Linked DNA regions of Silvibacterium dinghuense. The protein of the gene in region 1 binds, or shares a complex with, the protein of each later gene. Links are inferred from orthologs where the notes say so. Each region holds a gene or a part of one and is shown on either strand. Other genes may lie near its edges.

Evidence for each region.
Region 2: the proteins of nuoD (region 1) and ESZ00_RS02940 are in contact, whole or in part, in a crystal structure (PDB 4HEA), measured with the Thermus thermophilus proteins. The link is inferred for Silvibacterium dinghuense from one-to-one orthologs. Residues at the interface, in WP_223903221.1 of Thermus thermophilus: His72, Arg73, Leu76, Gln77, Thr80, Tyr81, Arg84, Thr144, Tyr148, Arg151, Asp158, Glu161, Trp162, Val163, Thr164, Gly165, Gln166, Asn171, Arg174, Lys179, Glu180, Asp181, Leu182, Pro183, Glu184, Glu185, Arg200, Glu203, Leu207, Glu210; in WP_096411123.1 of Thermus thermophilus: Thr2, Ala5, Leu6, Ser9, Ile12, Thr13, Tyr16, Leu33, Lys34, Pro35, Arg36, Phe37, His38, Leu58, Ala61, Ala62, Cys63, Pro64, Tyr66, Ile99, Phe100, Cys101, Gly102, Leu103, Glu105, Glu106, Ala107, Cys108, Pro109, Gly111.

The regions. Positions count from the first base shown.
Region 1 is NZ_SDMK01000002.1:462,173-465,971, forward strand. Bases 421-3,340 are described here. They hold nuoD (NADH dehydrogenase (quinone) subunit D), read left to right. Parts: upstream 421-1,222; coding sequence 1,223-2,458; downstream 2,459-3,340. Other genes in these bases: ESZ00_RS11145 (NADH-quinone oxidoreductase subunit A), read left to right, coding at 421-725; ESZ00_RS11150 (NADH-quinone oxidoreductase subunit C), read left to right, coding at 729-1,223; ESZ00_RS11160 (hypothetical protein), read left to right, coding at 2,455-3,006; ESZ00_RS11165 (hypothetical protein), read left to right, coding at 2,984-3,340. Outside these bases: more of ESZ00_RS11145, read left to right, coding at 318-420; more of ESZ00_RS11165, read left to right, coding at 3,341-3,349; ESZ00_RS11170 (NADH-quinone oxidoreductase subunit NuoE family protein), read left to right, coding at 3,353-3,799.
Region 2 is NZ_SDMK01000001.1:773,796-777,036, forward strand. The notes cover bases 440-3,241. They hold ESZ00_RS02940 (NuoI/complex I 23 kDa subunit family protein), read right to left. Parts: upstream 2,187-3,241; coding sequence 1,692-2,186; downstream 440-1,691. Other genes in these bases: ESZ00_RS02925 (YqjF family protein), read left to right, coding at 440-551; ESZ00_RS02930 (PleD family two-component system response regulator), read right to left, coding at 585-908; ESZ00_RS02935 (PPC domain-containing DNA-binding protein), read right to left, coding at 1,027-1,533; ESZ00_RS02945 (molybdopterin-dependent oxidoreductase), read left to right, coding at 2,405-2,941; ESZ00_RS02950 (UbiD family decarboxylase), read right to left, coding at 3,114-3,241. Also shown: more of ESZ00_RS02925, read left to right, coding at 1-439. UniProt on the Escherichia coli protein: NDH-1 shuttles electrons from NADH, via FMN and iron-sulfur (Fe-S) centers, to quinones in the respiratory chain. The immediate electron acceptor for the enzyme in this species is believed to be ubiquinone.

The DNA.
Region 1 (3,799 bases):
CAGCCTTGCGGGGTGCGGGGCGCTACGTTGTGGATGTGATCCAAGTGCTGACAGGTCTTCATCTTCTTCCTCTCTTTTCGATGCGAAATATTTCTCTCTTTTCCGCGTTAACTTCGGTTCTCTACCGCACATCTTCGGGTATATGATGGCTGGTGCCAAAAATCTGCCGTTCTTTTCGGTTGTGAAAAGTTGCCATTCCCTGCATCGAATCACCGCTGAATGCACGGTACCACCGTTGATGCCTTGACTCTTGACAGACGAAAAACTAGAGTCGTGACGTACCCGTAAGCGATGTTATTCCGGAGTCTTACTGGAACATGCCTACTCATCCCTATACGTGGAACTACATCCCTCTGCTGATCCAGATTCTCGTTGCAGTGGGTATGGGTTGCTCGATGACGACCGTCTCCTTTCTGATTGGCCGGCATCGCAGGCTCAAGACCAAACTCGAAGCCTATGAGTGCGGCATTCCCGCCGAAGGCGATGCGCGCGGACGCTTCTCCGTGCGTTTCTACATGGTCGCCATGCTGTTCATCCTTTTCGATGTGGAAGCGGTTTTCATGATGCCGTGGGCGGTGATCTATCGCCAGCTGCCGGCGATCACCGGTTCGCGCTGGTTCGGCTTCTGGGAGATGCTGGTCTATCTCGGCTTCGTTTTTATCGGGCTCTTCTACATCATGAAAAAGGGCGTTCTCGACTGGGCTTCAGACAAGGGTGATTTATAAGAGATGACCGATCCTGCGCTCGATAAGGATGCTGTTCTTCAGGCTCATGCAGAGAACCGAGCCATTGCCTCCCTTCTTGCTGCCATTCCCGACGCGGTCACCGATGCAAAGTACGACCGTAATGAACTGACACTCACCATTGCCAAGGATCGAATCCGCGCCGCCTGCAAGACGGTGCAAACTGCCGGCTATAACTTTCTCGAAGACGTAACCTGCGTCGATTGGTATCCGAGCGAGCCGCGCTTCCAGGTGACGTATCACATCGTCTCCCACACGCTGAATGAACGCGTGCGGCTGATCGCCATGGTCGACAGCGTCGATCCGACGATCGACAGCATCACGCCGATATGGCCTTCCGCAAACTTCTATGAGCGCGAGGTCTGGGATCTCTTTGGTGTGCGTTTCCATGAGCACCCGTCGCTCCGCCGCATCATGATGCCCGAAGAATGGAAGGGCCATCCGCTACGCAAGGACTACCCTGTGGAGGGCTACCGCTGATGCCGGCCGATCTTTCTGAATTTGTCCCTACCTCTGCGCTGATCAAGCCGCGCCCGGAAGAAGGCTCGAAGGACCGCACGCTGGTCCTCAACATGGGCCCACAGCATCCGTCCACGCACGGCGTGCTGCGCCTGGTGATCGAGATCGACGGCGAGACGGTGCTCAACGTCGTTCCTGACATCGGCTACCTGCATACCGGCATCGAGAAGACCTGCGAAGCGAAGTTCTACCAGCAGGTCGTGCCGATGACTGATCGCATCGATTACCTCAGTCCGATGACCAACAATCTCTGTTATTGTCTGGCCGTCGAGAAGCTGCTGCAGCTGGAGATCCCTGACCGCGCACAGTGGATTCGCGTGCTCTTCAACGAGCTCACGCGCCTCAATTCACATCTGGTCTGGCTGGGCACGCACGCCATGGACATCGGCGCGCTCACCGTCTTCCTCTACTGCTTCCGCGAGCGCGAACAGATCCTGCGCATCTTTGAGGCTGTTGCCGGCCAGCGCATGATGACTTCGTACTTCCGCGTCGGAGGCCTCTCACTCGAACCGCCACTCGATCTTCTCGGCAGAATCCGCGACTTTCTGAAGACGATGCCGGAGAAGATCGACGAGTATCAGAACCTGCTCACCGGCAATCCGATCTGGGTAAGCCGCCTGAAGAACGTCGGCCATCTGAGCGCGGAAGATGCCATCGCGCTCGGCGTAACCGGTCCTCCGCTCCGTGCCTCGGGCGTCGATTGGGATCTGCGCCGTGACATGCCCTATTCGAGCTACGAGAAGTTCCAGTTCAAGGTGCCAATCTCGCATGACTGCGACGTGTGGGCACGCTATGTTATCCGCCTCGAAGAGATGCGCGAGTCGGTAAAGATTTGCATGCAGGCGCTCGACGGTATGCCGGAAGGCGATATCCGCGCGCATGCACCGAAGATTGTCCTGCCTGATCGCGAAAAGATGAAGACCGAGATGGAGTCGCTCATCCATCACTTCAAGATCGTCACCGAAGGCTTCGCCGTACCCGCGGGCCAGGTTTACCAGGCGGTGGAATCGCCGCGCGGCGAGATGGGCTACTTCGTCGTCAGCGACGGTACAGCCAAACCCTATCGCGTGCACATGCGAAATCCCTCTTTCGCAACCCTGCAGGCGTTACAGACCATGTGCGCCGGCCGACTGATCGCTGACGTAGTTGCGGTGATCGGCTCCATCGACATCGTGCTGGGAGAGATTGACCGATGAGTTCGAAAAATACACTGGCATGGCTGGAAGAACAGACAGAGTCTCTGGCAGCCCGGACAGGAGCAGGCGCTGCTTTCTGGCCACAGCTGCAAGCAGCACTTCACTCTCTCGCCGCAGCTGAGCCGATCGCAGCCCATGTAACCGTAGCTGTGGCAGAAGAGGAACCGTGGCTGCTGACTGCATCGGCCGGTCTCTTTACGCTCAAGTTCGCGCTCGATACGCTGAGCGACACGTTGATCTATTCCTTCGTCTCAGATGAGCTGCTCGAGGTGCTTCCGCTCGAATCCGAGATCCTGCACTACGGCGTGATGCACCTCCGGCAATCTCCCTGGGGTGTGATCGATGGGCCGGACGAAGATGTGAGCACCTACTTCGTGGATGATCCGCAGAGCGTGCAGTATGACCCGCTGGCCGAGCAGGTCGCGCGGTGGGGACTGGAAGCGTTGCTTGGCGGCTTCGAACAGATTGCAGAGCTGGAAGCCCTGGCAGCAGAAGAGGAAGAAGACGAGGAGGAGGAGCACACGCATGGCGGCGGCAGCGGACACTAGCCTCTATCGCGAGCTCTGGATCTCCTTTGCCTCGCTGATTCGCTCCTATGTAGCGGCGCACGATATCGGCCGGGCAATCGGCCACGCTTTTGTGGATGAGGGCGAAGATGGGCATCTTTCGCTGCGCTCCGAGCAGCGCGTCCTGTCTGTCGACTTCGAGACGGCAACAGGTACCGGAAGCTGGGCTCTCTATGAAGAAGATCCTGGCCCGGAACGGGCTCTGGCCCAGGGCACATTCACGATAGGCGAAGACAGTCTGGTCGCATTCAGCGACCGGCGCGGGCGGCTGGAGCTGGAAGTCGCCGCAGAGGCATTCACGGCTAAGGTGTTTGACGAGGAGTAGGCGTTGGCTACGGAAAAGACGACCATATTTTCAACAGAGACGGCTGCACGCTTCGACCGGCTGGTCACGCTCTATCCGGTCAAGCGCTCGGCGCTCGTTCCCATGCTGCTCTATGCGCAGGACGATCTCGGCTACATCACGCCGGGCGCCGTAGCTGAAATTGCGCAGCGCCTCGATCTGCGCGAGAACGACGTGGAAAGCGTGCTCAGCTATTACTCCATGCTACGCACCAAGCCCGCCGGCAAGTACAACCTGCAGGTCTGCACCAATATCAGCTGCATGCTGCGCGACGGCTACGGTATTTATGAGCACTGCAAAAAGCGGCTCGGAATCGGGCATAAAGAGGTCACAGCTGATGGTCTCTTTTCGCTTGAAGAGGTGGAGTGCATCGGAGCCTGCAGCTGGGCGCCTGCCATGCAGGTGAATTACGACTTCTATGACGAGCTCACG
Region 2 (3,241 bases), on another replicon or contig:
ATGTCCGCGAGCCGCACACCAACCTCGGCGGCGTTTATTTCTTCTCGCTCGATGCCGCCAACCCGATCGCCGTCACCATGGCCCGGACCTTCTACCGCCTGCCCTATCACTGGGCGAAGATGAAGATCGAGCATTGCGATAACCGCGAATTCCTCTACTCGAGCGAGCGCCGCTTTGCTTCCGGCCATTCGCCGGCCCGTGCCCGTTTCCGCGCCCGGTATCGCTCTCTCGGGCAGGCCTCCGACAAGCAGGGCCTCGAGCAGTTCCTCACCGAGCGCTACGCCCTCTACACTGCCGGCACAGGCAAGCCCGGCGAGCAGGATGCCATCTTCAAGGGCAACATCCATCATTTGCCCTGGCCGCTCGAACGCGCCGAGGCGGAATTCGAGATCAACGAGCTACCCGCCGCCCACGGCATCAAGCTCCCGGACATCCCTCCGGTGCTCCATTACAGCCGCGAGCTCTTCGTCTATGTGTGGGCGCTCGACCCGCTGCCCACGCTCGTGCCCAATCCGGCTGCGACACCGGTACCGGCTCCAAAGCCTTTGTAGGAAGTAGGAAGAATGTATAGCCGATAATCGGCCCTAGTCCCGCTTACGAAGAAAGTCTTCGATCCCCGCGACCATGGCCTTGGGATTGAATTCAGCGCGGATCACCTCGTCCGGGCAATCCGTCTCCTGCGAGACGCGGTAATTGCAGATAAAGACCACGTCCTGTCCCGCCCGCTGCTCTTTGAGCTGTTGGCAGAGCTCCTCGGCGAGGGCAATGCGCCCGTCACCTTCCACGTCGATCACTACCAGGTCATAGGCGCGTCTGCGGCTGAGTTCCAGCGCAACGGCCGAATCCAGGGTTGAATCCACCTGGTAGCCATGCACGCGCAAAATCTGGTCGCGCAGGCCGAGAATCATCTCTCGGCTGCAAATATGGAGAATTGAGGGGCCCGCTTCGCTCATAGGTAATCGCTGGGCAATTTTACCCCACCCGGCATGCCTCCAAAGCAGAGCGCCACCCACAGCCGCAGTACGACTAGGGTTTTGGATCGATCAGCGTCAGATCGGTCTCCGGATCGAAGCGCTTCTGCATACCGGCCGGATCGACTGTCACCATGACCTCGAGCGTCGGGCGCACCTGCATCTCCACCACATGCCCAGCCCGCGTCGAGCCGTCGAGCATACCCAGCACGGCATGGGCATGAACCGCCGGCCTGCCCTGGTATATGGCGATGTCGCCGCTCATCGAGGCGACCTCCATCTGCCCGGTGTATGGCGTGATGCGGTACATCTTCTTTGCCTGATCGAACCAGCCAAGCCGCGCTCCGCTAATTGCTCCGATGGCCGTAAAATGCGCGCTGGTCACGTGATACTGCTTCGCAAATGCGACGAGCCCGCTGAAAGCCTCATCGCCGGTGTAGAAAATCACCGCGTACTCCTTCACTTCGCCAGTGGAGGTGAGCTGCTGCACCTGCATGCGCGGCGCAGAGCCCGTGGCCTGGATGGCTTTCGGCGAGAGGAAGACAGCTGGCCCCGTGCTCACATGGCCGGATGCCGACTGAGCCCGGATCCATGTGCACGTACCAAGGCAAAGGGCCGCAATCCCTGCGGCCCTGCTGACTTGCTGTATCGATCGCCTCCTCAGAACAGACAGGCCGGCATGCAAATGCAGCACCTCACCTTTCCTTCGAGGAAGCCTGTTTACTTCACGGAATCGGAATGCGCTGCCAGTTCGCCGGGCATGCCCGCTGTCGATACCAGCATGTCTTCCTTGCGCATCACCAGGTTCGTCGCGTTCAGGCTGGCCAGTTCAAAGCCATGCCCATGCGTGATCGCATCGGTGGGGCAGGCTTCCACGCAATATCCGCAGAAGATGCAGCGGTTGTAATCGATGTTATAAACCTTGGCATAGCGCTCGGCGCTGGAGATGCGCTGCTCGGCCGTGTTCTCGTCCGCCTCGATGTAGATACAGTTCGAAGGGCAGGCTGCCGCGCAAAGGAAGCAGGCCACGCACTTCTCCAAACCGTTCTCATCGCGCTGCAGCACGTGCGCACCACGGAACCGCTCCTGGAAGACTGCTCCGCGCAGCGGGCCCGGCCCATCCGGATAATTCTCGACCTCGGTAGGTTGGAACATCTCTCCAAAGGTGATGCTCATCCCCTTGGCGATTCCAGCGATATTGCGCACGATCGACATGCCCACCGTTATATACCGCGCACAGCAACGAAATCCAGAGCGAATGGCTTTCCCATTCCAGTTCAAACACTTAGCTGGACCGGTTTGACCCGTTTTGCCTCATGCTCCTACACCATTACCAGCCTGAGCATGCCTCTCTGTCTCCGGCCTGCCGCCGGATTCGATCCCCTATACTGACTTCGCCAGTAACTTCCTATTTCTCGCCAGCGGAGATTCCGATGTCTCGCACTCCCATCCTCGCTTTTGCTCTGCTCCTGGGCTCTGCGGTCTTTGTCTCGCCATGCGCTCGCGCCCAGACAGAGATGGCCCACGAGCATGCACCCGGGCCACTTGTCACCGCACTCGCTATCCACACGCCTGCCGGCAGCGCAACGCTCTCACTCGAGGACCTCAAGGCGAAGCCGCACATTACGGTTACCGTCCATAACCCACATACGAATGCAGACGAGACCTACTCCGGCGTACCGCTCATCGAGCTGCTCGCCCCGCTCGGCACGCCGCATGGGAAAGACCTGCACGGCAAGGGGCTCTCGGACTACATCATCGCCACCGGCTCAGACGGCTATAAAGCGGTCATCGCCCTGGCCGAGATCGATCCGGAATTCCATCCAGGCCAGGTGCTCGTCGCCGACACCATGGACGGTAAGCCCATCGATGCAAAGACCGGCCCGTTCCGCCTGGTCGTCAGTGAAGACAAGCGTCCGGCGCGTTCGGTGCACAACCTGGCCTCGATCGAGCTGAAGGCAGCGGAGTAGAACGAGTCAGCGGGCTTTCGTGTGCAGAGGAACAAAAAGGGTGCCCCACCCAAGCTCCGCTTGGGTGGGAAGCATCCAACGCTCGCTGCCCGGAGTCTTCATCTCTCTCATGAAGTGCAAATTGGAATCGCGACCAAAGGGAGCGGAGGCCGAAGGCAAAAGGCCTGGACGGCTAGTCCTCAATCCCCAGCGACTTCCAGATCGCATCCACGCGCGACTTCGTCGCATGGTCCATCTCGATCATCGGCGGCCACGGCCGTGTGAAGCCTTCGGCGGCCCACTTGCGCGTGGCGTCAATGC